Regions from separate parts of the Scopulibacillus cellulosilyticus genome, predicted to be linked through region 1. Evidence: riboswitches for the same ligand, from Rfam matches in the RefSeq annotation. Region 1 holds a riboswitch; each other region holds the start of a gene.

Region 1 (8,130 bases):
TTTTCAAAGTAATTTGAGTTATCCTTTGGAAAATATGCTTGTGAGGTTGTCACGCCCCATTTAAATGAACCGCTGTCCGGCGCCATTTCACCCATTAGAATTTTAAACAGCGTCGTGATCGCTATTTCATTCTTACCAACAAGAGCAATTTTATCGTCTTTATTCATGATAAAGCTTATATTATCAAGAACTTTAACGCCATCAATGGTTTTTGTAAGCCCTTCTACCATTAATAAATCATTTCCAATCTCACGCTCCGGTGCAAAATGAACGTAAGGATAACGGCGTGAGGATGGCTGGATATCCTCAAGGGTAATTTTCTCTAAAAGCTTTTTCCTTGAAGTTGCTTGTTTCGATTTAGACGCGTTAGCGCTGAATCGGGCAATAAAGTTCTGAAGTTCTTTGATCTTTTCTTCCTTCTTTTTGTTTGCTTCTTGGGCCATTTTTAATGCAAGTTGGCTTGATTCATACCAAAAATCATAGTTGCCAACGTAAATTTGAATTTTCCCAAAGTCTAAGTCAGCGATATTAGTACAAACTTTATTTAAGAAGTGGCGGTCGTGGGATACAACGATAACCGTATTTTCAAAGTTAATGAGAAACTCTTCTAACCATTGGGTAGCTTTTAAATCAAGGTGGTTTGTCGGCTCATCCAGCAGCAAAATATCCGGTTTGCCAAACAACGCTTGCGCTAAAAGCACCTTAACCTTTTCGGCTCCCGTTAATTCGGCCATCTTTTTCGTATGAAGCCCTTCTTCTATGCCAAGTCCTTTCAATAGCACAGCTGCTTCAGATTCAGCTTCCCAACCGTTAAGTTCAGCAAATTCCCCTTCCAGCTCGGCAGCTTTAATGCCGTCCTCATCAGAGAAATCAGGTTTCATATATATAGCGTTCTTCTCCTGCATCACTTCGTATAATCTGGCGTGCCCCATAATAACAACATTTAAAACATCATAATCTTCGTATTGAAAGTGATCTTGTTTGAGCACTGCCAAGCGTTCGCCGGGTGTAATAGAAACGTTTCCGGTCTGTGATTCCATTTCCCCTGATAAAATTTTTAAAAAAGTAGATTTACCAGCGCCATTAGCCCCGATAAGTCCATAACAATTGCCTGGTGTAAATTTAATGTTAATATCTTCAAATAATTTGCGGTCTCCAAATCTTAAACTCACATTATTTACTGTAATCAATTGTATCGATTCCTCCAAAAGTAATATCTAGCTGATTATAACATGTATTAGAAGCAAATGGGAATGCTCTATAGCCTTATATACTTATAGTGTTGAAAATTATTATTGTTAAGCGGTGTGCTAAACATAATAAGGCTGATCATTTATAATATAAAATAAGACATATCAATTAAAGGATGTTTGTGCATGGATTACGAACAACTTGCCCGCAAGGAATGCTTTGATTGGCAGAAAAAAATGATGAAACGCTCTTCAGCCTTCAGCCGGGCAGCGAATTCCGTTCAGAAGAAGATTAATGATAAAATTCCCCAGAAGGTTCATGATGTCATTACAAAAAGTGTTAAAGGCGTCGTAAAGACTGTCATGTTTGGATCGGAAATTACTACAAAACAATCACCGATTAAGGAAATGTCTCTATATAAGCGGGAAGAATTAGTTAAACAAATCATAACTAATTATAAAAGATTAGCAACTATTGAAGGTGCCGGGACAGGTGCAGGCGGCCTTTGGTGGGGGTTGGCGGATTTTCCAATGCTGTTAACGTTGAAAATAAAATTTTTATATGAAGTGGCAAGCATTTATGGATTTGACGTTAAAGATTACCGGGAACGTTTATATGTCCTGCACGTTTTCCAGGTCGCTTTTTCTAATGATAAAAAACGAATGGCAGCTTTCTTAAAGTTAAAAAATTGGCCGGAAACAGTCAGCCATTACTCAACGATTGAAGAACTTGATTGGCAAGAGTTTCAACAAGATTATCGCGATTATATTGATCTTGTTAAACTATTGCAAATCATACCCGGTTTTGGAGCGATTGTCGGGGCCGTCGGCAATTATCGTTTTCTTAATGAACTCGGGAAAACGGCTATGAACGCTTACCGGATGCGTCTATTTGATTTAGACTAAAAATTTTAATGCCTTTTATTTACCTAAAAAAACAGCCGATGTTCCAAATAAATGGAAACATCGGCTTTAGGTTTATTAATAATATAATGGTTCTACATATTTACATTTAATGCACGTCTTAAAAAGGGCAGTATTTTCAAATTGATGTTCACAGTGCTGCTGAACAGATTTTAGTTCCCCTTTTAATTTGTTAATCTCTTTTTCTAAACCTTGAATCTTTGTTAAAATGATTTCTGCGTGATTATTCATAGAAAGTACCCTCCTTAGCATTACACTTCCTTATATAAGGTACCTCCTGCTTCTTTAAATTCTTTTGCCTTTTCTTTTAGCCCTGTTTCTATTGCTGATTGTGTATCAAGGCCTTTTTCTTTTGCATACTCTCTTATATCTTGTGAAATTCTCATGCTGCAAAATTTAGGGCCGCACATTGAGCAAAAGTGCGCGGTTTTCGCCCCTTCAGCCGGCAATGTTTCATCGTGGTATTCTAATGCTTTTTCAGGATCGAGAGATAAATTGAACTGATCACGCCAACGGAATTCAAAACGTGCTTTAGACAGGGCATCATCACGATTTTTTGCTCCTGGATGCCCTTTTGCAAGGTCAGCGGCATGAGCAGCTATTTTATAGGTAATCACTCCCTCTCTCACATCATCTTTATTTGGCAGACCAAGATGTTCCTTCGGAGTGACGTAGCAAAGCATCGCTGTACCGTACCAGCCAATCATCGCAGCACCGATGGCCGATGTGATGTGATCGTAACCCGGCGCTATATCCGTTGTCAGCGGCCCAAGTGTATAAAACGGCGCTTCTTGGCATATTTCCATTTGTTTATCAACATTTTCTTTAATAAGGTGCATAGGTACATGACCCGGCCCTTCGATCATGACTTGAACATCATGTTTCCAGGCGATTTTTGTTAACTCGCCTAATGTTTCCAGTTCTGCAAATTGCGCCTCGTCGTTAGCATCGGCAATTGAACCAGGGCGCAACCCATCACCTAACGAGAAAGCTATATCATATTTTTTCATAATCTCACAAATCTCTTCAAAATGAGTATAAAGAAAGCTTTCTTTATGATGATATAGGCACCATTGCGCCATAATTGATCCGCCCCTGGAAACGATTCCTGTCACACGTTTTGCAGTTAGCGGTACATAGCGTAGAAGAACACCAGCATGAATAGTAAAGTAGTCGACGCCTTGTTCAGCTTGCTCGATTAATGTATCACGGTACACTTCCCAAGTAAGATCTTCAGCAACACCGTTTACTTTTTCAAGTGCTTGATAAATAGGGACTGTTCCAACCGGGACTGGTGAGTTACGAATAATCCATTCCCTTGTTGTATGAATGTCTTTACCTGTGGAAAGGTCCATCATGGTATCTGCGCCCCATCGAGTTGCCCATGTCATTTTTTCAACTTCTTCCTCAATTGATGAAGTAACCGCAGAATTGCCAATATTGGCATTAATCTTTACATGAAAATTCCGTCCAATAATCATCGGTTCGCTTTCTGGGTGATTAATGTTGGCTGGAATAATGGCGCGGCCGCTGGCAACCTCGTCGCGGACAAATTCAGCTGAGACATTTTCCCTTATTGCAATGAACTCCATTTCCGGAGTAATGATACCTTTTCGGGCATAATGTAATTGGGTTACATTTTTCCCTTCTTTTGCGCGTAATGGCTCTCGCTTTAATGATTGATAATGCTCGCGGCTTGTTTGTTTATTCCGATTTTTATAGCCATTATCCTCCGGTTTGACTTCACGTCCCTCGTATTCTTCAACATCGTCGCGCTCTAATATCCATTTTCTTCGTAAAGCCGGTAACCCCTTTCTGATATCTACAGAATAATCGGGATCGGTATACGGTCCGCTTGTATCATAGACGCGTACGGGAGGGTTTTCCTCATTGCCAAAAGTGCCGGTTGTAGGACTTAGCTCAATTTCACGCATTGGCACTTTGAGATCTGGCCTTGACCCTTCTATGTATACTTTTTTACTGCCGGAAAAATTAGACATGATCGAAATGTTCATTTCATTAACAGAGCTGTTTGCCATTGAAAATCTCTCCTTTTCAAAATGTTATGATTTTGTTAAGGACGAGATCCGGAACGTAATATCCAACATGAAAAAAGCCGGATCCAATTGACAGGACCCGGCTAGTAAACTCAAATTTATAAGTTTATCATAGTCGCAAAATTAACTTTCCCACGCTGGTATGAACCAGATCAGGTCCCGAGGGTCAAGAAACATCGTCGCGCTTCTCTCTCAGCCCAAGCTTTTTGGACACCCCTAGTTAAAAGTATATTTAATTTTCCATGCTCTAACTATAACCTATACTTCTATGATTGAAAATGGTTCAATATGCCTAATTCATAATCCAGCTTCATACGGCGGGAACGATGTCAGCGATTACATAAATTGCTGTTTAAACAATTGCTCCTTCAATGACCAAGTCGTTTTCCGCAAACCGCTCGACTCTTAATGGACTCAAGTCAATCGTTTCATACCGTCCTTTTCTAATCAGTTCTGACAGCCCCTTACCGACAGCAGGCGCCTGCTGCATGCCATGGCCGCTGAAACCGCAAGCTAAATAATAGCCTTGGCATTGAGGATGCTCTCCTATAATCGCATTTTGATCCTTTGTATTAAAGCTGTATAACCCTGCCCAACCTTTTTCTAATTTTATTCTTTCAAAATTGCTGATACGTTCGGCAAGTACAGGCCATAGCTTTTCGATGAAATAGGATCGTTTCCAAGTAAAATCAATACCGGGTTCTATATCTTCAGAAAAACCGCAAATTAATGTTTCCCCTTCATGGCGGAAATAAACGCCTGTCGGATCAATTGTCAGCGGTAATTTATTTTCCAAAGGGGTTTCTGTATTAAATTGGAAAATTTGCCTTTTTAATGGAACGACGGGAATTGGAAGACCGGCCTTTTCACTTAAAAAAGATGCCCAAGCGCCTGCACAGTTAATGACGACAGGCGCATGATACTCAGTACCATCCGCTGAACACACGCCATTAACCTTATTATTATTAATGATCAGGTGATCGATTTCTTGATAAATGTATTCCGCTCCCAGACTTTTAGCTTTCTTGACATAGCCCTGCATCACAGAATAAGGATCAAGGTAGCCATCTTCAGAGCAATAAAGGCCGCCGGCTAAATCTTCAACATTAAGTTCAGGAATAATGTCGAGAAGACCCATTTTATCAAGTAATTCAGAAGGTACACCGTAAGCGTTTTGCAGCTTTAATTGCTTTTTAAAGCTATCAATCATACCCTCTGTCCCCAGAAACAAATAGCCTCTCTTTTTAAAATCGATTTCAGCATTCTCACCATCAACAGCCATATCTTCAGGAAAGGTTTGATAGACTTGCAGGCTGTAGCGGCTGATTTGTATATTAATCGCTGTTGTATATAGCTGGCGAAGACCGCCGGCGCTTCTGGGAGTTGATGAAAATTCATAAAGCCTGTCTTTCTCAAAAAGAATAATCTTGCCTTCATAACCGTCTTTTAAAAGATTATAGGCAACACTGGAACCCATTACCCCTCCCCCGACAATAATAATATCTGCTTTATGATACAATCAACCCACCCCTTTTAAAATAGTCATCTATACTATTATTTATATCGTTTTATTAACGGTTTGCCTATATGAATATTGAATATTTTATAAATTTAAAAAGACCTTATAATAAATGAAATATTTCCACCATTTTAAACGTTGATCAGCTATTTATATTAAAAAGGGATTTGTACCAAGACTAGAGACTTTTAATAATTATCCCTTAATATTTTGTTAATCATCTGCTGGCTCCGGTCAAGATCTTGCTTTACTAATTTCTTGTAAGCCTTGGCTTTCTCATATCCACCTTCTGTAAATTGATAAATTACAATCTCCTGAAAGCCATCTTGACCTTCTCCTTTTAATTTTTTTGTCCGAAATAGTATCCCCTCTTTTGTTAACTCATGCAGCGACTTATAAATTTCTGAATGTGTCGGCCGAAATCCATAAGGCTCAAATTCTTTTCTAAGCAACTGAAGAAATTGCAGTCCATATAATCTATCTTGTTCAACTAAATTGATGAGGTACAGTTTTAACACAGCTCGTTGTTTTGTTAAAAATCGGTTAGCCATAACTTTACTCACCTGCTTGTCATTTCCTATGAAATTATCATATCATATAATTCGACAAGAATTTCCCTTATTAACTAAATTTCTTTAAAATAAGGGCTCTATTGAATATTAAGAACAGTGTTCCTAAAGAACAATAGAAAATAGAAAAAAATTCAAAACTTGTATATAAGGGAATTTTTCACTTTAATTATTTACAGTAATGAAGTGCCATGGCGTTTTTTTCCATATATAGGGATTGTAAAGGCTAATTTATTTTCATTGATTCAAATAATCAGCCAATTATTGGAAAAAAGATATACAGAAAATGATTAAAATTTTTATAAAAGAATAGTGCAATAGAACATATCAAGAGCGTGTTTTAAATAATTTTTATCAAAACACGCTCTTTTTTTACTCGTTTATAGTGGCTGTTTAATTAAACTCTATTCATAGCCGTACTAACTACCCAATTTAAATCTCTATAATTTAAAATTCATCTTAAACTGTGGATCACGAGGCAACCAAACAGCCTGATTGGATCCCCGAGGCATTAGTACAGTCCTATAAGATTCAGGAGTTTCAGACATATGAACTTGATCAGTATATCCTTGATATAGACCGACACTAGTTTGCGCTTGGAATAGCTCCGGCTTCATCTCTTCATATCCTTTTACTTTACCGGCCGTTGCAGCAACATAATCTTTATCAAAGATACCTAGTGAAAGTAGCCATAAAGAGACCCTTGTAAGGGAAACATGAACACGGTAACTTCCGCCTTCTGCAGCTCTTCTAGCCAAAGCAGCCATACAACCTGCCGCAGCTAACCAAGATACTAAGTAGTCATTTACAACATTAATAACAGGTATTTTAGGGCTCTTTTCATCACCTTCAAAAGTCATCATTCCTGTAACAGCACCAGCAACTTGGTCAAATCCAGGACGATTCTTCCACGGGCCTTTGTCTCCATGTGCACTTGTGTTGCAGTAAATGATACCAGGACGCATTTCAGCACACTCTTCAGCAGTCATTCCGATCTCCTCCATTAGCCTTGGTCTGCGATTAGCGAATAAGATATCAGATTCCTTCAACAACTCTTTTAATCGTTTTTGTCCTTCAGAAGCTTTATAATTTAATCTAGCTGAACGCATGCCAACGTTCGCAGTATAATAGGCACCATCATGCTCGAATTCATTCAAACGCCAAATATTCAATACGTCTGCTCCGTGTGCTGCAAATACACGGCCTATTCCGGCTCCTGCTATAACATGTCCTAATCCTAAAGCCCTTACTCCCTCCAACGGTGTTGATGGGTCTTGTGTAAATGGCTCAGGATCACAATCACCGATTTTTTCTATTTCAATTAGAGGTGTATTTTCCAGATAATCTTTATAAACAGGCTCCTTCATAAATTCTTCCAATGTTCGTACCATACCCATGACAATGCCGTTTTTTTCGCCTGCTTTTTCAAGGTCTTCAGCATTCCATTGAGAAATCGCTTCGGCAACCGATTTTGGATCATTTCCACAACCTAACAATTTCTGCATCTTATCCCGTAATTTTGGGTATATATTTGATGGTATAATAAATCGATTATCTTTTGTTTTATAAAATGAAATAAGAGAATAAAGGTTTAGATCTGTCATGTCAAATGGATAACCATTGATACGTTCCAACATTTTATAAGAAACGCCCAATCTTTCTACAGCTTTTGCTAAATCCACATGAAGGTTTTGCCCTTTTCCACCGCGCATTTTATAGATATTGGCTGCGGCAACCGATTTGGCCATGAGCCCTACGGCAGACCCGGCACCTAAGCGCACCGTGCTGTTTACAATTGGATCTGCTCCATAGAAACTAATACCCCCACCAGCGTCCTTTGCAGAAAGCCCTATTTCATTTAAGACCTGTTC
Region 2 (8,130 bases), on a different contig from region 1:
AATGTATTATTCATCAACAGTTAAATTTAGTTTTCTCTTATCAATTAACGGAGCGGTTTGTGAAGCAATTTGGTTTTTCTATTGATGATGTCTGGTTTTATCCCCGTCCGGAAACAGTTGCTGACATTCCTTATGAGTCATTACAAGAACTGCAATTTAGCCGCAGAAAAGCAGAATATCTTGTAGATACATCCCGGCTGATAGCTGAAAAGTCCTTATCCTTAGATGAGCTTAAACAATTGAACAATGGTGAAGTCATTAAAAGATTGGTCAAAATAAGAGGAATTGGCCCCTGGACAGCGCAAAATGTTTTATTATTCGGCATGGGAAGAGAGGACTTAATGCCTGCTGGAGATATTGGCATTCAAAACGGTATTAAAAAGTTTTATCAATTGGAACAAAAGCCTACTTTAGATTTTATAGAAAATAAGGCGAAGAGCTGGTCGCCATTTAATAGTTATGCCGCTATCTATTTATGGGAATATCTTGGTAATCATAGTGTGAAGAATCCTTCGCAGTGAATTGCGAAGGGTTTTTTTAAAATAGTTCCTCATTACTAAATCGCTAAAAAAAATTGATGTTTTTATTTTCAGATTATACACAGTTTCCACAGGTTTATCCACAAATATATAGGCTAATCTAGGGGTATTCCACATATTTACCCACAATATCCACAGGATTTTTAATTTTTATCCCCAATTATTACTCACAAATTCATTTCACTGTCCATCGAATTTTTTAGAGGTTATCCACTTATCCACAAAAATATTGACAAAAGACTGTTTCGTATGTCTCAAAACGGCTTGCTATGAAATTGACACAAAATAAATTTTATATGCGTCTTTTGTCACGCACTGGGCGAATGTGCATATGATGTGGTTACTAGAGGTGAGCAACGATGGCAACCAAAATGGAAGAGGTTTATATGGAAAACTCAATTGCCGTGGAAAAACAAATGTGGAAGAAAGGCCGGCGCAGGCAAAAGGTGAAACATTTGCTCACGGTAGCATCTCCAGTTTGTTTGCTTATTTTATGGGAAGTTTTATCACGGACACATATCATTGATGCACGTTTTTTTCCTCCGCCTACTGAAATCATCGGTACCTTTTTTAAAATGGCAGCCAGCGGTGATTTATTCGATAATTTGGGCATCAGTTTATATAGGATTATAGGCGGCTTTCTGTTAGGTGTGATTCCGGCGATTTTACTGGGACTGTTAATGGGAATGTACCGGCCATTCAGGTATTTTTTTCAACCGTTAGTCATGGCGCTTATGCCAATTCCTACACTTGCTTTGATGCCGATAATTTTAATTATCTTTGGTATTAGTGACTTTTCAAAAATGATTACAATTGCAGGAAGCGTGTTCTTCCCTGTTGTTATTAATACCGCTGCCGGTGTCGCCAATATTGATCAAATTTATTTAGATGTCGCTAAAAACTACGGGGCAAAATCAAAAGACTTTTTCTTTAAGATTGCTTTACCCGGTGCTCTTCCTGTGATGTTAGAGGGTATTCAAATGGGGCAGGCAATCGCATTATTAACCATTGTTGCAGCGGAAATGATGGGTGCGCATTCCGGGATCGGCTATCTTATCTGGACATCGTATAAAGCTTTCTTACTGCAACAAATGTATGTGGGTTTAATCCTTATTTCTTTCTTTGGCTATTTCTTCTCTCTGTTATTGCGAATGCTGCAAAAGGTGCTTATTCCATGGAAAAAGTAGTTTTTTGTAAAGGAGGGGGAGTATGTCCGTAACGCCGAAAATTCAAATCAATCATTTAACAAAGATTTTCTTTAAAAAGCAAACGGCTGTTACTGCAATAAAAGACATAAATTTAAGCATTAATGATGGAGAATTTGTTTGTTTGCTCGGACCAAGCGGCTGCGGAAAAACAACACTATTAAGGATTTTGGCGGGACTTGAGAAACCGAGTACAGGGGATTTTAAAATTACGCGCTCAAGCCAAGACCGGCCGCTGCAATCAATGATTTTTCAAGAAAAAGGCGTTATTCCCTGGCTGACCGTCGAAGACAATGTGGCTTTTGGATTAAAAATGCGTCATCTGCCAAAAAGCAAGATCAAACAGCAAACAGACTATTATCTTGAAAAAGTCGGACTCAAGGACTTCAGAAAGCTTTATCCTTCTGAAATATCCGGTGGAATGAAACAAAGGGTCAGTATTGCCCGGGCATTTGCCAATGATCCGGAAATCCTGTTAATGGATGAACCGTTTGCGGCTCTTGATGAGCAAAACAAATTTATTTTACAAGAGGAATTACTTAATATTTGGTCAGAAACAAAGAAAACAGTCTTGTTTATTACACATAGTATTGATGAAGCATTGCTGTTGAGCGACCGTATTTTATTAATGAGTACACAGCCCGGGCAGATTATTCGCGAGAAAATGATTGACGTACCGAGACCGAGAAAAGTAGAAACGATCCGTTCTAATCCAGAGATGTCGAAAGAGTTCGTTGATATTTGGGAGCATTTGCAAACCGCAGTGGAAAAAGCACGCCAATCTTAACTTTATAAATGTGAGTTCAAAAAGGGGGAACGAGCAAAGCTTCTCGAAATACTACGAGTTGCGACGAGAAGTTGGCGATACCTCTGTGAATAATCTGCGGCGCAGGAGCACGGTCTACTAGAATATTCATCTTTGAACACTGCGACGAGCTATGAATAGCTTCATCGATAATCCTCGCGCAGGAGCACGGTCTACTAGAATATTCATCTTTGAATACTGCGACGAGCTATGAATAGCTTCATCGATAATCCTCGCGCAGAGCACGGTCTACTAGAATATTCATCTTTGAACACTGCGACGAGCTATGAATAGCTTCATCGTTAATCCTCGCGCAGGAGCACAGAGACATCTTAGTATTTGCCCCATGTTTCCGGGACTTTTTGAACATCATCTAGAGGAGGCATGTAAGGTGTGGAAGAAATTCCTTGCCGCTTTATTAGTGATTCCGTTGTTTGTTTTGATTATAAGTGGCTGCCAGGGGGGAGATTCGTCAAAAGAAAAACAATCTAATGTTGTGGATACTAAGGCTAAACCGGTGGATGGCAATTTAAAACCATTAAAGAAGCCGACCACCGTGGTCATTGCGGAGGATGATTCCGCATCTGCTGCGGGATTTTATATTGCTAATGCTAAAGGATATTTCAAAGATTACAATATTAAAATCAAATTTGCTAAGTTCTCTAACAGTGATGATATGCTGCCGGCGCTCGCTTCCGGTAAAGTTGATATTGCAGGCGGTATTTCTTCCGCATCCTTCTTTAATTCGATGGCACAGGGAATAGATGTCAAAATGATTGCCGACAAAGGACATAATTTGAAAGGCCAATCCTACTTTTCCTTCGTGGTAAGTAAAAAGATGAAAAACAAAATAAAATCGTATAAAGATTTTAAAGGCAAAAAAATTGCTGTTTCTACAAAAAATGGGGTCGATGATTATATTTTTTCAAAAATGTTGAAGCATGCGGGACTTTCAAGAAAAGATGTTCATTTTGTTCTAATGCCTGATTTCGGCAATATGGTATCGGCAATCAGTAACGGTACAATTGATGCTGCTTTGCAAATCGAACCAATGATTACACAAGGCGAAGCGGAAGGTATCCATTATCGTTTCGGGGACACAACAGATTATGCACCAAAAGCTCAAATTGCCATGGTACTTGGATCGCCGAAGTTTGTTGATGATGAGCATGCTGTTGCACTAAGGTTTATGGTAGCTTACTTAAAAGGCGTCAGGGATTATAATGATGCATTCGTTAAGGGAAAAGGAAATAAAAAAGAAATCATAGACATCATGACGAAGAATACATCACTTAAAGATCCAAAAATATGGAACAAAGTCAGCGTGATAGGCCTAGACCCGAATGGTAAAATGTTTGTTAATAATATTAAAGATCAATATAAATGGTATAAATCACGCGGAGGCATTGACGGAAACGTAAATGTTAACAAAGCCGTTGATACCTCGTTGGCTAAAGAGGCAGTGAAAGTATTAGGGCCCTATAAATAATGAAATGACTCCTTAGGCGTTAAATACGGGGATAATTGTAATGACTTTAAGGAATATCCAATGACTGCCCTAAAAAATTGATCTTTAGAATCTATGAATTTATGTTAATATTATAATAACTGGATAAGTATTTAAACACTAGGGGAGCCAACAGGCTGAGATCAAACTTAAGTTTGAGACCCTTCGAACCTGACCTGGATAATACCTGCGTAGGGAAGTGGAAGCTTGCCATTTAGGCTTGATCAATGTATTTAAACCACTCTTTATGCTAAAAAGAGTGGTTTTTTGCGTTATAAATTGGCAAGTTTACTTTAACAGATATGTGCGCGGCCGCAAGTCCTCGTTCTCATAAACTTTGTCAGGAGGGGATATTATTATGACAACATTAACAGAACAAATTGAAATAAAATTAGAGGAAACTCAAGATGAATTATTACAATTGTTAGAGGAATTAGTCCGTTTTCCAACGGTTAGTCCGCCGGCAAGAAATACAACAGAAGCTCAATTATTTATCCAAAATTACTTGGAACACCTAAATTTCAAAACAGAAAAATGGGATGTGTTCCCCGGTGATCCAAATGTTGTTGGTATTAGAAAAGGAACAGATTCAGACCGTTATAATAGTCTAATTCTTAATGGCCATATAGATGTAGCCGAGGTCGGAGATGATTCAAATTGGACAAGTTCACCCTTTCAATTAAGAAAAGAAAATAAATATGTATACGGACGGGGTGCAGCGGATATGAAGGGAGGACTTGCTTGCGCTTTGTTTTCGATTAAGCTTTTAACGGAACTTGGTATAGAGCTAAAAGGAGACTTGCAATTTCAATCCGTCATCGGCGAAGAGGTTGGTGAAGCGGGCACTTTGTCTTGCACTGAAAAAGGTTATACGGGGGACTTTGCGATTGTCATGGACACAAGTCACTTAAATATCCAAGGACAAGGCGGTGTCATTACCGGGTGGATAACTGTAAAAAGTAAACAAACGTTCCACGATGGCCTCAGGTCTAAAATGATTCATGCCGGCGGCGGGATTAAAGGAGCCAGTGCCATAGAAAAAATGATGAAAGTCATTCAGGGTTTACAAGAACTGGAACGCCATTGGTCGATTACAAAAAGTTATCCAGGGTTTCCGCCGGGGATCAATACGATTAATCCGGCTGTCATCGAAGGAGGGAGACATGCGGCCTTTATTGCAGATGAGTGTAAGTTGTGGATTACCGTTCATTTTTATCCTGATGAAACGTATGAAGAGGTGATAAAAGAAATTGAGGATCATTTATACAATACAGCATTGGCAGACCCATGGCTAAAAGAGAATCCACCGGAATTTCGTTGGGGCGGCAAATCAATGATCGAAGACCGCGGAGAGATTTTTCCTTCGTTGGAAATTAACCCGGATCACCCAGCAGTTGTTCGTTTAAGCAATCATCACAAGAAAGTAACAAATGAAGAAGCTGTTATAGGTATGTCAACATCTGTCAACGATTCCGGGTGGCTTGGAAGAGCCGGTATTCCTGCCGTTACATATGGGCCGGGGCAATTAGAAGATGCCCATTCAGTAGATGAAAAAGTGAGTATTCATGAATTGCTGGATTTTACAAAAACAATGGCGTGTTTTATTGCTGATTGGTGCAACACACGAAAGGAGAGAGAATGATGTCATTTACAGAACGGTTATCTAAAAATATCGAACCTATTTGGGCGAAAATCCATGATCATCCTTTTGTCCAAGGGATCGGAAATGGAACATTACCTCAAGAAACGTTTGCCTATTATATGAAACAAGATTATGTGTATTTAATCGACTATGCCAAGCTGTTTGCAATAGGTTCTATAAAAGCAAGAGATATTGAAACAATGGGGTGGTTTGCCAGACTTCTGCACGAAACATTCAACACTGAGATGGATTTACATAGGCAATATGCATCGGAATTTGGAATTACAAGAGAGGAATTGGAGCGAACCGAACCAACGCCTATCAACTTAGCATATACACGCTATATGCTCCATGTTGCCCAAAACGGTTCACTTTCTGAACTTGTCTCTTGTCTTCTTCCGTGCATGTGGAGCTATTGGGAAATCGGAAAGGAACTGTATGCCTATAATGGAGAGTCATTGTCCAAGAACCCTTACGCAAAGTGGATTGAAATGTATGCATCAGATGACTTCGGGGAGCTTTGTCAATGGCTGATTGAATGTCTTGATAAACAGACGAATGGAAAGCCGGAATTTGAACTTCAAGTTTTAGAGAAACATTTTCAAACGACATCCCGTTATGAGTATATGTTTTGGAATATGGTCTATGAGCAGCATGAATGGCCAATATGACAGGCGGTATGTTAAAAAAATGAATTAAAAATAGAAGCCCTGGACGGCATTACCGTTCAGGGCTTCTATCGCAGGAAGATGGAATTGTCGTTATGACTTCAGCGCCAAAATCTTTGGCTAAGGAGACGATGGAAGAATTGATACGCCAAATGTAATATAAGTCATAAACTAATTGGTCTTGATTGCTGTTTCCACGAAATGATTGTTCAGGAAAACGTTCAATTTGTTCTCTTTCTTTTTCAAGCTTCCATACTCTTGCTTTAAATGTTTTTCCTATCATCAGCTTATTTAAAGTATCAAGGTTATCTTGTAACCGTTGATTAACCTGTATTAGCGTCCTTTGTAAAAAGGGATTGATTCTGATCTTTCCTTCTGTGTTTGTAGAAGCTGTGAGATGTTTTGCATAATAATTCAAGGCGGTTAGAACGGTCAGCCTTCGTTCGATGCCGGATCTCCCTAACGCACCGGGTGTGTTATGAAGCGGTTTTGCTTCATCCCTGATTTGCTGAAGTTTCTCGTCCAATTCCAATGCCATATCCGCAAGGTAAGCGGATTGATCACTATCTATTAATTTGTTAATAAAACCATTAAGGTATAGTTTTAAGCCGTTCAGGAAGTCTACGGTTCTATCGGAGACTTTATCCCGAGTTTTTATAGGAAGGACAAGAACGGAAACGAGCAATCCGATGCCGACTCCCACAAGTGTATCAATAACACGTGCGGTTAATAATTGTTCATTAACGCCGCCGAGCAAAAGATTATACATGATTGCTAAGACCATTGTCATCCAAAAAGTCATCAGTGCATATGAAATATCAAGGAGATAAAAAGCCATAAAAATACAAATGAACAAGAGTAAGAGTTCCAAATCCGTACGCCCGTCTACAAGATGAGCGAAAAAGAATCCGCAAACCGCTCCAATCAGCGTACCAATAAATCTATGAAAGGCTTTGACAAACGTTCTCCCTACCGATTCGGTTCCAAGAAGAACGACAAACGCAGAAAGTAATGCCCAGAACTGGTGAGCAGGCGACAAAAGATAGCCAAATATTGTTGCAAGCTCACAGGCAATAGCGGCCTGGACGGCTTTCTTTGTGGATACCCGCATCCCCTTTTCATTTTCGTTGTTGCTTGACTCCAATTCGTCACTCTCAGAATTCTCGATGTTTAAAAAAGATTTAAGCTTCTCTTTGTTTATATTTTCTATTCTAATTTGGCGCATACGGTTGGCGCCTTCAATAAGGTGGCTTGCAATCGATTCTACGCGTCTGATTAAATACAACCAGTCTTGATTTTCATCATTTTTGTGATGAAATTGGTCTAAATATGCCCTTAACTCGCGAACAGCATTTTCAGCTTCCTTTAAATGCGAATGGTCATAATCATCCTCCTGCACATCCGAATAGCGTAACGAACGGACGACATTTAGCAGTGATTTTCTGATCACATCATTTTCAAATGCGTGTAATAGCTTTAAACGTTTTAACGCTGAGAATAATGTCTCTATTAACATTTCTGCATTAAAAATATACACTCGCAGGTGCTGGGAGCGAATGCCGGGCCATATTCGAGATGGCTCTGTGGAATGGAGTTCACCTGACAGCATTCTCGTATATGCGTTTAACTTTGTGATATGTCTGTTAAGACGGTTGAGCCTGAGCCAATTAATTTTTAAATCCTGTATCATATCAATCATGATGTCAAACGTTAAATTAACTTGAATATGGAATGAAGCCATGCTGCGTTTTAACGTCCTATCGG
Region 3 (8,130 bases), on a different contig from region 1:
CCCCTCCGGAGGAAGAGAGCGGGAGCAGAGAAACCAGCAGGCGTAAAAAGGTGGTAAGAGGTTAATAGTAAAACAGGGGTTATTCCCCTGTTTTTTTTGCCTCAGTTATTTTAAAATGACTGCATTTATATTTTTCTAATGAATGGCGGCTTAACCCATGACTAATCCGCCATCAACACGAATACATTGTCCAGTTATAAACGAAGCCCACTCTGAGGCAAAAAACAGCGCACTCCCAGTAATGTCCTTTGGAGTCGTCAGTCTGCCCATCGGCGTTAACCGGGTGATAGCTTCCCGTACATCTTCTTTTGTTTCACGGCTTGAGTCAGTCGGATAAGTTAAACCTGGAGCTATACAATTTACTGTAATGCCGAACCTGCCTAATTCTGCAGCAAGATTACGGCTAAATCCAAGCAACCCGGCTTTTGCGGAAGTGTAATCATGATAAGGTATCAGAGGCAGGTCGATTAAGTTTGTAACAATATTAATAATACGGCCGCTGTTTTGATTTTTCATATGAGGCATGACGGCTTGACAAACATGAAATGCTCCGCCAACAGCGCCGTCTATTTGTCTCTGGTAGTCTTCCCACTCGATCTCCCATGCCGTTTTCCGCGTTTTTGGGTTAAAAGTGTAATGAGGAAGGGCATTATTCACAACAACATCAATGCCTCCGAATGAATCTGCAATCTCGTTAACCATTGCTTTGACTGATGTTTCATTCATGACATCCGCTTGCATCGGCAAAGCTTCCCCGCCTTGTTGACAAATCTCTTCACTGACCTTTTTAGCTTCTGCTTCACTTTTTAAGTAATTAACAATGACGGATGCACCTTCTTTGCCGAAAGCTTTAGCAATCTCAGCGCCTATTCCGCGGCTCGCACCGGTTACAAGAACAATTTTTCCTGTAAAATCCATTTTAAACGTCTCCTTTATTCAGCATCTGGATCATAATTCTCAGCATCTTGTTCCGCATTCTTTTCAATATCTGTCCATTTGATTAAATCAAGGAAGTTCAGCTGTCCATCGTGGTGCCATCCGGGTTGAGTATGCAGCATTTCTCCGATTGAACAAATCCGGTTCACACCCGCTTCGCCCAGCTGTTCGGCAAGCCGAAACAGTCTCTCGGGACCTACAGCAACACCTGCCGTTTGTAAATAGCGCCGATACGGTTCTAAAAATGAAATGGAGTCTTCTAAAATTGTACATTTAAAAACATGGACAGTCCGATTCAACGGCGAGGCCGCAAAGGCAGTTTTGTTATGGTAAATGACTGTCCAGCTTGTCCCCTCTGAACTGCCATATACAGCATCTTCCGATTCATTCAGCGCTTCAAATTCATATTTGCTGCGGACGGCACGAATGGCAAGTGCCTCTTCATTTGAAATCTCGGCTCTCGGTTTCTTTTCATGATAGCGCTGAAGCTCTTTGGCTAAGAGCTGCGCAAATTGCTTGGGAGAAACAGCACCGCCCTCCTCAATAAAAACAGAGTGAGGAGAAACACATCCCTGTTGGTCATAAACCGAGATATCTTCTGCCAGACGATGGGCTACCTGATTATAACGGTCTGGGGTCAGTGCTTCTTTACCTGCCATGGCAAAACTTATTTTATGACCGTAACTTAAAAATAACTTATGGTCCGGAACCCGGCTTCTTACCTTTTCGACAGATTGACTTGATCCGTAAACAATTACAGCTTCAGCCTCAGAAATCACTGATTCCTCAAGTTCAATGTTTCCGCCTTTCCATGGCAAAACGGCAAGACAATCAGCGAAATCCTGATTGACTTCGGCCAATGTCTGTGCAAACAAAACAGGCATTAACGGTTCAGAAGACGAGGTTTTTCCTATGTTCGCCGATTTAATAAGCAGTCCCATTATCATGCTCCAAATAGGCAGCCCCGGAACATTGCCTGAGAAAATATGAAAAATGAGCTTAGGGCCGTATGCCTTGCTAAAACCACCTGTTTTACGGGGGCGAAATTCATCAAGCACTGCGGGGTTATCGAATTCTTCGTCAAGAAAACGGAGAAGTTCTTTTTTTCGAAATGTCCGCATAAACCGTTTTAATTCAAGACGAATCATTTCTTTATGATAGCCTGTGATTACCGGCAGCCATTTTTCTGCCAATTGCCTAAAAGGATAATTTGGATCCAGCCATTTCTGTACAGCGCTATCTATGATGTCAACAACTTCTGCTATTTTTAAATTCAGGAGACAGTTTCGCCGATTAGCTTTAATTGTTTGAGAGAGTTCTGATATATCTCCGCTGGAAAACACCGGGAACCGTAAAATTAAGTTCTCATATTCTGATTCATAAATCCGTTCGGTGAACGATGTTAACTGAAACCCTTTTGGCACAAAATAAGCGTCTATCACTTGCGCCCCCTCTTTATCTATCATTGTTGCTGAGCCTCCATTAATTGATCAACAGATATTGAACATCCCCGGGCTTCGGACCCTTCAGCCCGGCCAAGCAAAGTCAAACCATCCGCTGTTTTATATCCCATATCTTCAGTTAAAATTGCGAGACAAGAATTCCAGTTTGCCAGATCATAATGAGCAAGAATTCCAATTTCACCGTCTTTTAACGGTTCAAGCGTTTCAGGATGGAGGACAAGCGTCTTTAACCAGGAAGCGCTGGACATTTTCGTATTCAGCCGGTCACGGAACACAAATTTTTGATCGTAAATTTGCGAGCTTAATTCGGTCATACCGTACATGTTAATGCAATCTTTTTGACTGATAGCGAATGTTTCCTCGAAGGATAAATAGAGCTCTTCTTTTTTTACCTCACGGGATTGACCTTTAAAACCTCCCGTGTCAAACAGCCTGCTGCCGGATGCAAGTTTAAACCGGTTGCCATGCTCCTTGCAGTAATCAAGAAAATGCACATAAGCAAAGGAAGCTCCCATTAGCATGACGGGTTCTTTCCTTTCTTCACTTTCCTTAAGTGCCTTTACCAAACTATTCATATCCAGCCCGTCTTTATTAAAGAAATTCCGGCTGTTTTCATTGCCGAAATGTTTTACCGCCATTGTTAAATACCGTGACAACGATGAGTTTTTATTCAAATCTTCTCCCGGTGAAAGAACAAAAATGGCTCTCTTTTTTCCATCAGGGACGACAAACTGTTTAAAGCCGGTCATCATTGAAGCATCCCAGACTTGCAAAGAAGGATGATGATTTTTTCCGCGTTTTTCAGCATTTGTTGTTCCGCTTGTCATAAAAACGGCCTCAGCCTCTTCAGCCGGTTCGCAAGACAGCACAAGCTCTTTAAACGCTTGAATTGGTATAACCGGTATTTCCCTCCAATTTTTTACTGTCAGCGGGGTTTTCCTTCGCTTTTGGCAAAACTTCTTATAAGGAAGATTAAACTTAAATTGATAGGTAAATAGTTTTAGAGCCAGCTCATTGAATCGTGATTCTTCTTCATTTGACTCCTCAATAAAAGTTAAGATTTGTTCGGTTATTTCTTTAGATTCTTTCCTCATTATTTTTCCCTCTTTCTTTATTTATCCCCAACCAGCTAGGAATATTGACTAACACTAATTGCAGCAAAATAGCAGTAACGGCACCTACTAAAATCGTGTTGCTAAGGAATTTCCCTAAGAAACCATGAACATTGGTAAAATAGTTTGGGAGCGCGATGGATAATAAAATCGACAAGCCTGCAATCATGAAATTCGCTTCAGTTTTCTTCATTTTTCCAAGAATATTAATACCCGTAAAAATAAGCGATGCAGCCGCCGGCAAAAAGATCCCGCCAACAACAGCGTCAGGCGTCACAGCAAGCATCGCTCCCGCCTTAGGAATAAAACCAAGTACAAGAAAGATAATCCCGGCTGCCTTAACCGCATGCCGTGAGCCGACGCCCGTTAATCGGATCAAACCGACATTTTGGCCAAATCCTGTCGTCGGGAAACCGCCGATAAGCGTTGAAATGATTGAACCAATCGATTCACCGGCAAATCCCTTTCGAATCCGTTTGTTATCTAACGGGGCGTTCACCATTTCTGCCGCAGCATGATAAACACCCATAGCTTCAAATACTGCCACAATATACGCAAAGAAAAATGTCCCAAATGAGACCCAGTCAAATTTAAGCGCACCATAAGGAAGTATATGGGGCAATCCAAACCAACCGCTTGTTGCGACCTTAGAAAAATTAACTTCCCCAAGCAAAAATGCGATAACATCACCGGCAACTAGAGCGATGAGAAAAGAATACGAACGAAGCATGCCTGTCCCAAATACAGATAAAAACAGGACAATTAATGAAGTAGCAACTGAGATTGTCAGCGTTTTTCCATCAAGAAAAGTTTTCGATCCCGGGTCCCCTCCTAAATAAAGTGACAGTGTAAAGCCGGATAGTGCAACGCCGACAATTAAAATCACTGAACCGGATACGACTGCTGTAAAAAAAGATTTCAATTTCCCAAGCAAGCCCGTAATAGCTAATATAAAAATGATGATTCCGCTTAACACAATCCCCCCGCCGGCAGCTGCCAATCCGTTAGCTTTTCCGGCAGATATCATAAGTGAATCAAAAGCGGCCGACGGACCTTGAACAACAGGTAATCGTACAAGCCGTGTTGCCTGTACAAGCGTGACCAAGCCCGCTGCAATAAAAATGGCATTCACCATGTTTGCGGCTAAGGCAAACGACAGCCCGATCATCGCAGTCACAAACACAGGATCAAGCCAAACGTTTGAAACAAAGACATGCTGCAAACCATATAAAAATCCTCGAACCGGTGATAATTTTTCTTCCAAACCAACTGTGACTATTCCTGAGTTATCCGAAAGTTGTTCTTCCGTTTCTATCTTTTGTTGCATAAAATATCCTCCCATCAAAAAAAGCCACCCGGCAAGCGGGTGGCTTCAATATATACAAACTGTATAAATATAAATCCACGCCACTTCCCTACGCTAGTGTTAACTAGATCAGGTTCAAAGGGTCGAATCACTTCTCTCAGCTTAAAGCTCCCCTAGTGGTGACTTTTCTTTTTTTCTGTATCGTACACCTATGTTTAAAATTCGTCAAACTTTTTATATCAAATGAATATTTTTCGGGTTTTTATTTTAATAATGGATGACTTTTGACGTTTCTTAATGATCATCATAAGTTTAAAAACGGTGCCAGCAGGCACCGTTTTTATAATTTTCCATTAGGACTGTCGTAGAATTTTTTGATCGCTTGATCAACGTAAACCCAGCCCTTCCAGCCGAGATGCATTGTATCCTTTAAAAAGTACTTGTCATATTCATGGCTTGAGAAATCCGCCACCGGAAAACCAGCCTTTTCTACTTGCTTGCGGACTCTGGCATAGTAGTATTGCCGCGTCTTCTTAGGGACCCCGGCATAATCGTACCAGCGGCCATTCTCTGGAACAGAGATAAACATTGCTTTTGCATGTTTTTCTTTTAATAAGTCCAGCACAAGCTGCAAGTCACCGTACTCAGGTGAATGATAATACCTTTCATGCTTTCTATATCCCTTTAGATGACTATATTTAGGTTTTATTTTCTTCCAATAATGATTGTTAATACCGTAAGTGTTAGAAGTACTGTCTTTTTCACCCATTAAATCGCCGCGATGACGGAGCTGTTTCCAAGAAAGATTTTTTAAGCTTGGATCAACATTAGGATGATGGGGATGAACAGAGAAAGATTTTATCGTATCTCTCCACATGAGCACCCTATAGTCAAATTCTCCATACGCCTTCTCGCCCAACAGCTTCAATTTATTTGTCTGATTACTATAACCGATTCCTTTTAATAAATAAGCCAGATTCTTATCTTTTCTAATAAATTTAAATTGCAGTAACCGCCTGGCAGCGCGTTTCTTTAATGAAGGGTCTATGTTTTTGTTAAATACGAAATCATAGGCCTGCAGTTTTGAAAAGTTTGGATCAAAATGCTTTCTATCCAACCCCTGTTGAGCAAACCATTGCGGGGATAGGATAAAGACAATTTTCCTATTTTTAAGGTCATTTGACATGGATGCAAAGTTCAAAAAGTGAACGAGTGACTGCATACCGCCGCGCCCGACTAGAAATGGGGTGAACCCGTCAGGATTGACTTTAAAATAGTTAGACGGGTGGAAAGGATCTAAACGCAAAAGTTCAGATGACCCATAAATAGGAAGATATTTTTTATCATCCATTGCTTTTTGTTGCAGGGCTATACCTTGAAACATATTTGGATCCAAGCTCGTTGCCGCCTGGTTTACCTTCTTATTGCTTATAAGCGCATGCTGTACACTGCCCGGCGTAAACAATAAGGCAAGGAAAATGATGATGGCCAAGATTAATGGGCCATACCTCGGTTTTTTCATTTCATTTCAGCCAACTTATTAATAATAAGGTTAGGTGTCGCCCATTCTTCGCGATCAAATTCGGAAATCGATACCGGAATGCCTAGTTTATCTTCAATTTCGACTAAAAGATTGACAGTTCCAAAGGAATCCAAAATGCCATCTTCAAATATTTTTACATCAGGATTTTCCTTAACAATATCGTTTTCACAAACATCTTCAAGAATATCTAATACTTGTTCTTTAAATTCAGCCATTGTTATACGTCTCCTTTTTCAATGAAAAGTTCTATATTTTAATGGTGTTCAAAAGGGAGGACAAACAGGGCCAACACTGGCTAAAAACGTCGCGTCCATGTGACAACGCCAGTACTAGCACGTCCTGTGCGTCGGAATTTCGAGGCGCGGCAGTCCACGAGGACCGGATCGACGAGCGATACTTCTCGAAACACTACGAGTTGCGACGAGAAGTCGGAGATGCCTCTGTGAATATGCTGCAGCGCAGGAGCACAGGTACATCTTAGAATTGCCCGGCACGTGAGGACCGCAGTGGCAACGCAACGAAGAAATTCGCCTGCAATGTTTCCCGGACTTTTTTGAACATCCTTTTTTAAGTGAATAGTCTTCCTGAGAAAATAAGAAGGCTAAAACATACAAAGTTAAATGTAATCACAACAGATAAGACATGCGTCAACTTATTGTCCGGCCAAAATTTATGCTTCTTGTTTTTCCGCTCAAATACATCAAAAAAGATAAAATAAAAGGTGTGAAGCAAGCCATAAACAATATAGTGCGGAAAAGGTCCGTGCCACAATCCCATAACGAAGAAATTTATAAAAATCCCTATATAGGATGTTGTGTAACGGTTTTTAAATACTTTCTTTTTGGTCATCGTAAATACAAACCGCATAAAAATATAATCTCTAAACCAAAAAGATAATGTCATATGCCAACGATTCCAGAAATCCTTGATGTTACGGCTAAGAAACGGCTTATTAAAGTTTTCAGGGGTCTTAATCCCGAGTAAATAACTTGTGCCAATAGCAAAATTACTGTAGCCGGCAAAATCAAAGAACAGGTACATACTGTAGGCATACATATAGATGACAATACTCAAGAACGTATCTTGTTTGAGGTACCCGGACATTAGGATATGCTGATTAATAAGGTACCCGATAATGAATTTGTAAAGGAACCCTTGAATAATACGATTTATACCGCGGTAGAGAAGTTCCTTATATTCCGCAGACGTCGGCGTATGTTCGATATCCTTTTCGAACCGGCGATAACGATCAATTGGTCCGGATGAGATTGTCGGGAAAAATAACAGGAAGCGAAGGAAGCGGTATACAGAAACTTCCTTCAGCTGCCCATCACGGATATCAATGATCATTTGAACGGCCCTAAAAGTTAAATACGATATGCCAAGGAAGCCGACCATGCTCAAGCTTTTGAAATACGGTGCAAACTTAACGATAACCAGCGGCAAAATGGATAGCGCAACCGTTAAATAGAACATGCTGGTTGGATTATTTTTTTTCCGAACAGGTAAATATCCCTTAATTAATACAACTTGCCAAATGACAAAAATGATTAACGATATAGCCTGTGCCGGCTTATTATAGAAAGTGAGCACGAGAAAAAATATTGCGACAACCGAATTATACGTTTTAAGTGATTTTCCATTAAGTCCTGCAATGATTGACGGGATGAGCAGTATCGCTAAGATGATAAAATAGTAAAATGTTGCATAAGGAATCATACGGTCATTGTTACCTCTTTCAGTAACGCTTTGCGATCTACCTTACCGTTA

What was found. Region 1 has a riboswitch for thiamine pyrophosphate ahead of thiC (phosphomethylpyrimidine synthase ThiC). Riboswitches for the same ligand answer to the same signal wherever they lie in the genome.
Region 2: it holds a riboswitch for thiamine pyrophosphate, as region 1 does, so the genes downstream of both, ACFQRG_RS13345 (acetylornithine deacetylase) here and thiC (phosphomethylpyrimidine synthase ThiC) in region 1, are expected to answer to the same signal.
Region 3: it holds a riboswitch for thiamine pyrophosphate, as region 1 does, so the genes downstream of both, ACFQRG_RS11690 (solute carrier family 23 protein) here and thiC (phosphomethylpyrimidine synthase ThiC) in region 1, are expected to answer to the same signal.

The regions. Positions count from the first base shown of each region.
Region 1 covers NZ_JBHTCO010000005.1:269,775-277,904, forward strand. Annotated here, with positions in the region: gene ACFQRG_RS07835 (ABC-F family ATP-binding cassette domain-containing protein) at 1-1,190, opposite strand, end outside; gene ACFQRG_RS07840 (EcsC family protein) at 1,377-2,096, shown strand; gene ACFQRG_RS07845 (serine protease) at 2,172-2,345, opposite strand; gene thiC (phosphomethylpyrimidine synthase ThiC) at 2,366-4,153, opposite strand; TPP riboswitch at 4,284-4,399, opposite strand; gene ACFQRG_RS07855 (NAD(P)/FAD-dependent oxidoreductase) at 4,524-5,690, opposite strand; gene ACFQRG_RS07860 (Replication termination protein) at 5,879-6,241, opposite strand; gene ACFQRG_RS07865 (CoA transferase) at 6,700-8,130, opposite strand, start outside.
Region 2 covers NZ_JBHTCO010000017.1:52,806-60,935, forward strand. Annotated here, with positions in the region: gene ACFQRG_RS13325 (DNA-3-methyladenine glycosylase family protein) at 1-521, shown strand, start outside; gene ACFQRG_RS13330 (ABC transporter permease) at 899-1,726, shown strand; gene ACFQRG_RS13335 (ABC transporter ATP-binding protein) at 1,749-2,531, shown strand; gene ACFQRG_RS13340 (ABC transporter substrate-binding protein) at 2,896-4,038, shown strand; TPP riboswitch at 4,169-4,271, shown strand; gene ACFQRG_RS13345 (acetylornithine deacetylase) at 4,415-5,698, shown strand; gene tenA (thiaminase II) at 5,695-6,369, shown strand; gene ACFQRG_RS13355 (FUSC family protein) at 6,419-8,130, opposite strand, start outside.
Region 3 covers NZ_JBHTCO010000014.1:76,369-84,498, reverse strand. Annotated here, with positions in the region: gene ACFQRG_RS11710 (MDR family MFS transporter) at 1-65, shown strand, start outside; gene ACFQRG_RS11705 (3-oxoacyl-ACP reductase) at 151-918, opposite strand; gene ACFQRG_RS11700 (acyl-CoA reductase) at 933-2,402, opposite strand; gene ACFQRG_RS11695 (LuxE/PaaK family acyltransferase) at 2,399-3,493, opposite strand; gene ACFQRG_RS11690 (solute carrier family 23 protein) at 3,477-4,838, opposite strand; TPP riboswitch at 4,907-5,002, opposite strand; gene dltD (D-alanyl-lipoteichoic acid biosynthesis protein DltD) at 5,158-6,339, opposite strand; gene dltC (D-alanine--poly(phosphoribitol) ligase subunit DltC) at 6,336-6,575, opposite strand; gene dltB (D-alanyl-lipoteichoic acid biosynthesis protein DltB) at 6,928-8,079, opposite strand; gene dltA (D-alanine--poly(phosphoribitol) ligase subunit DltA) at 8,076-8,130, opposite strand, start outside.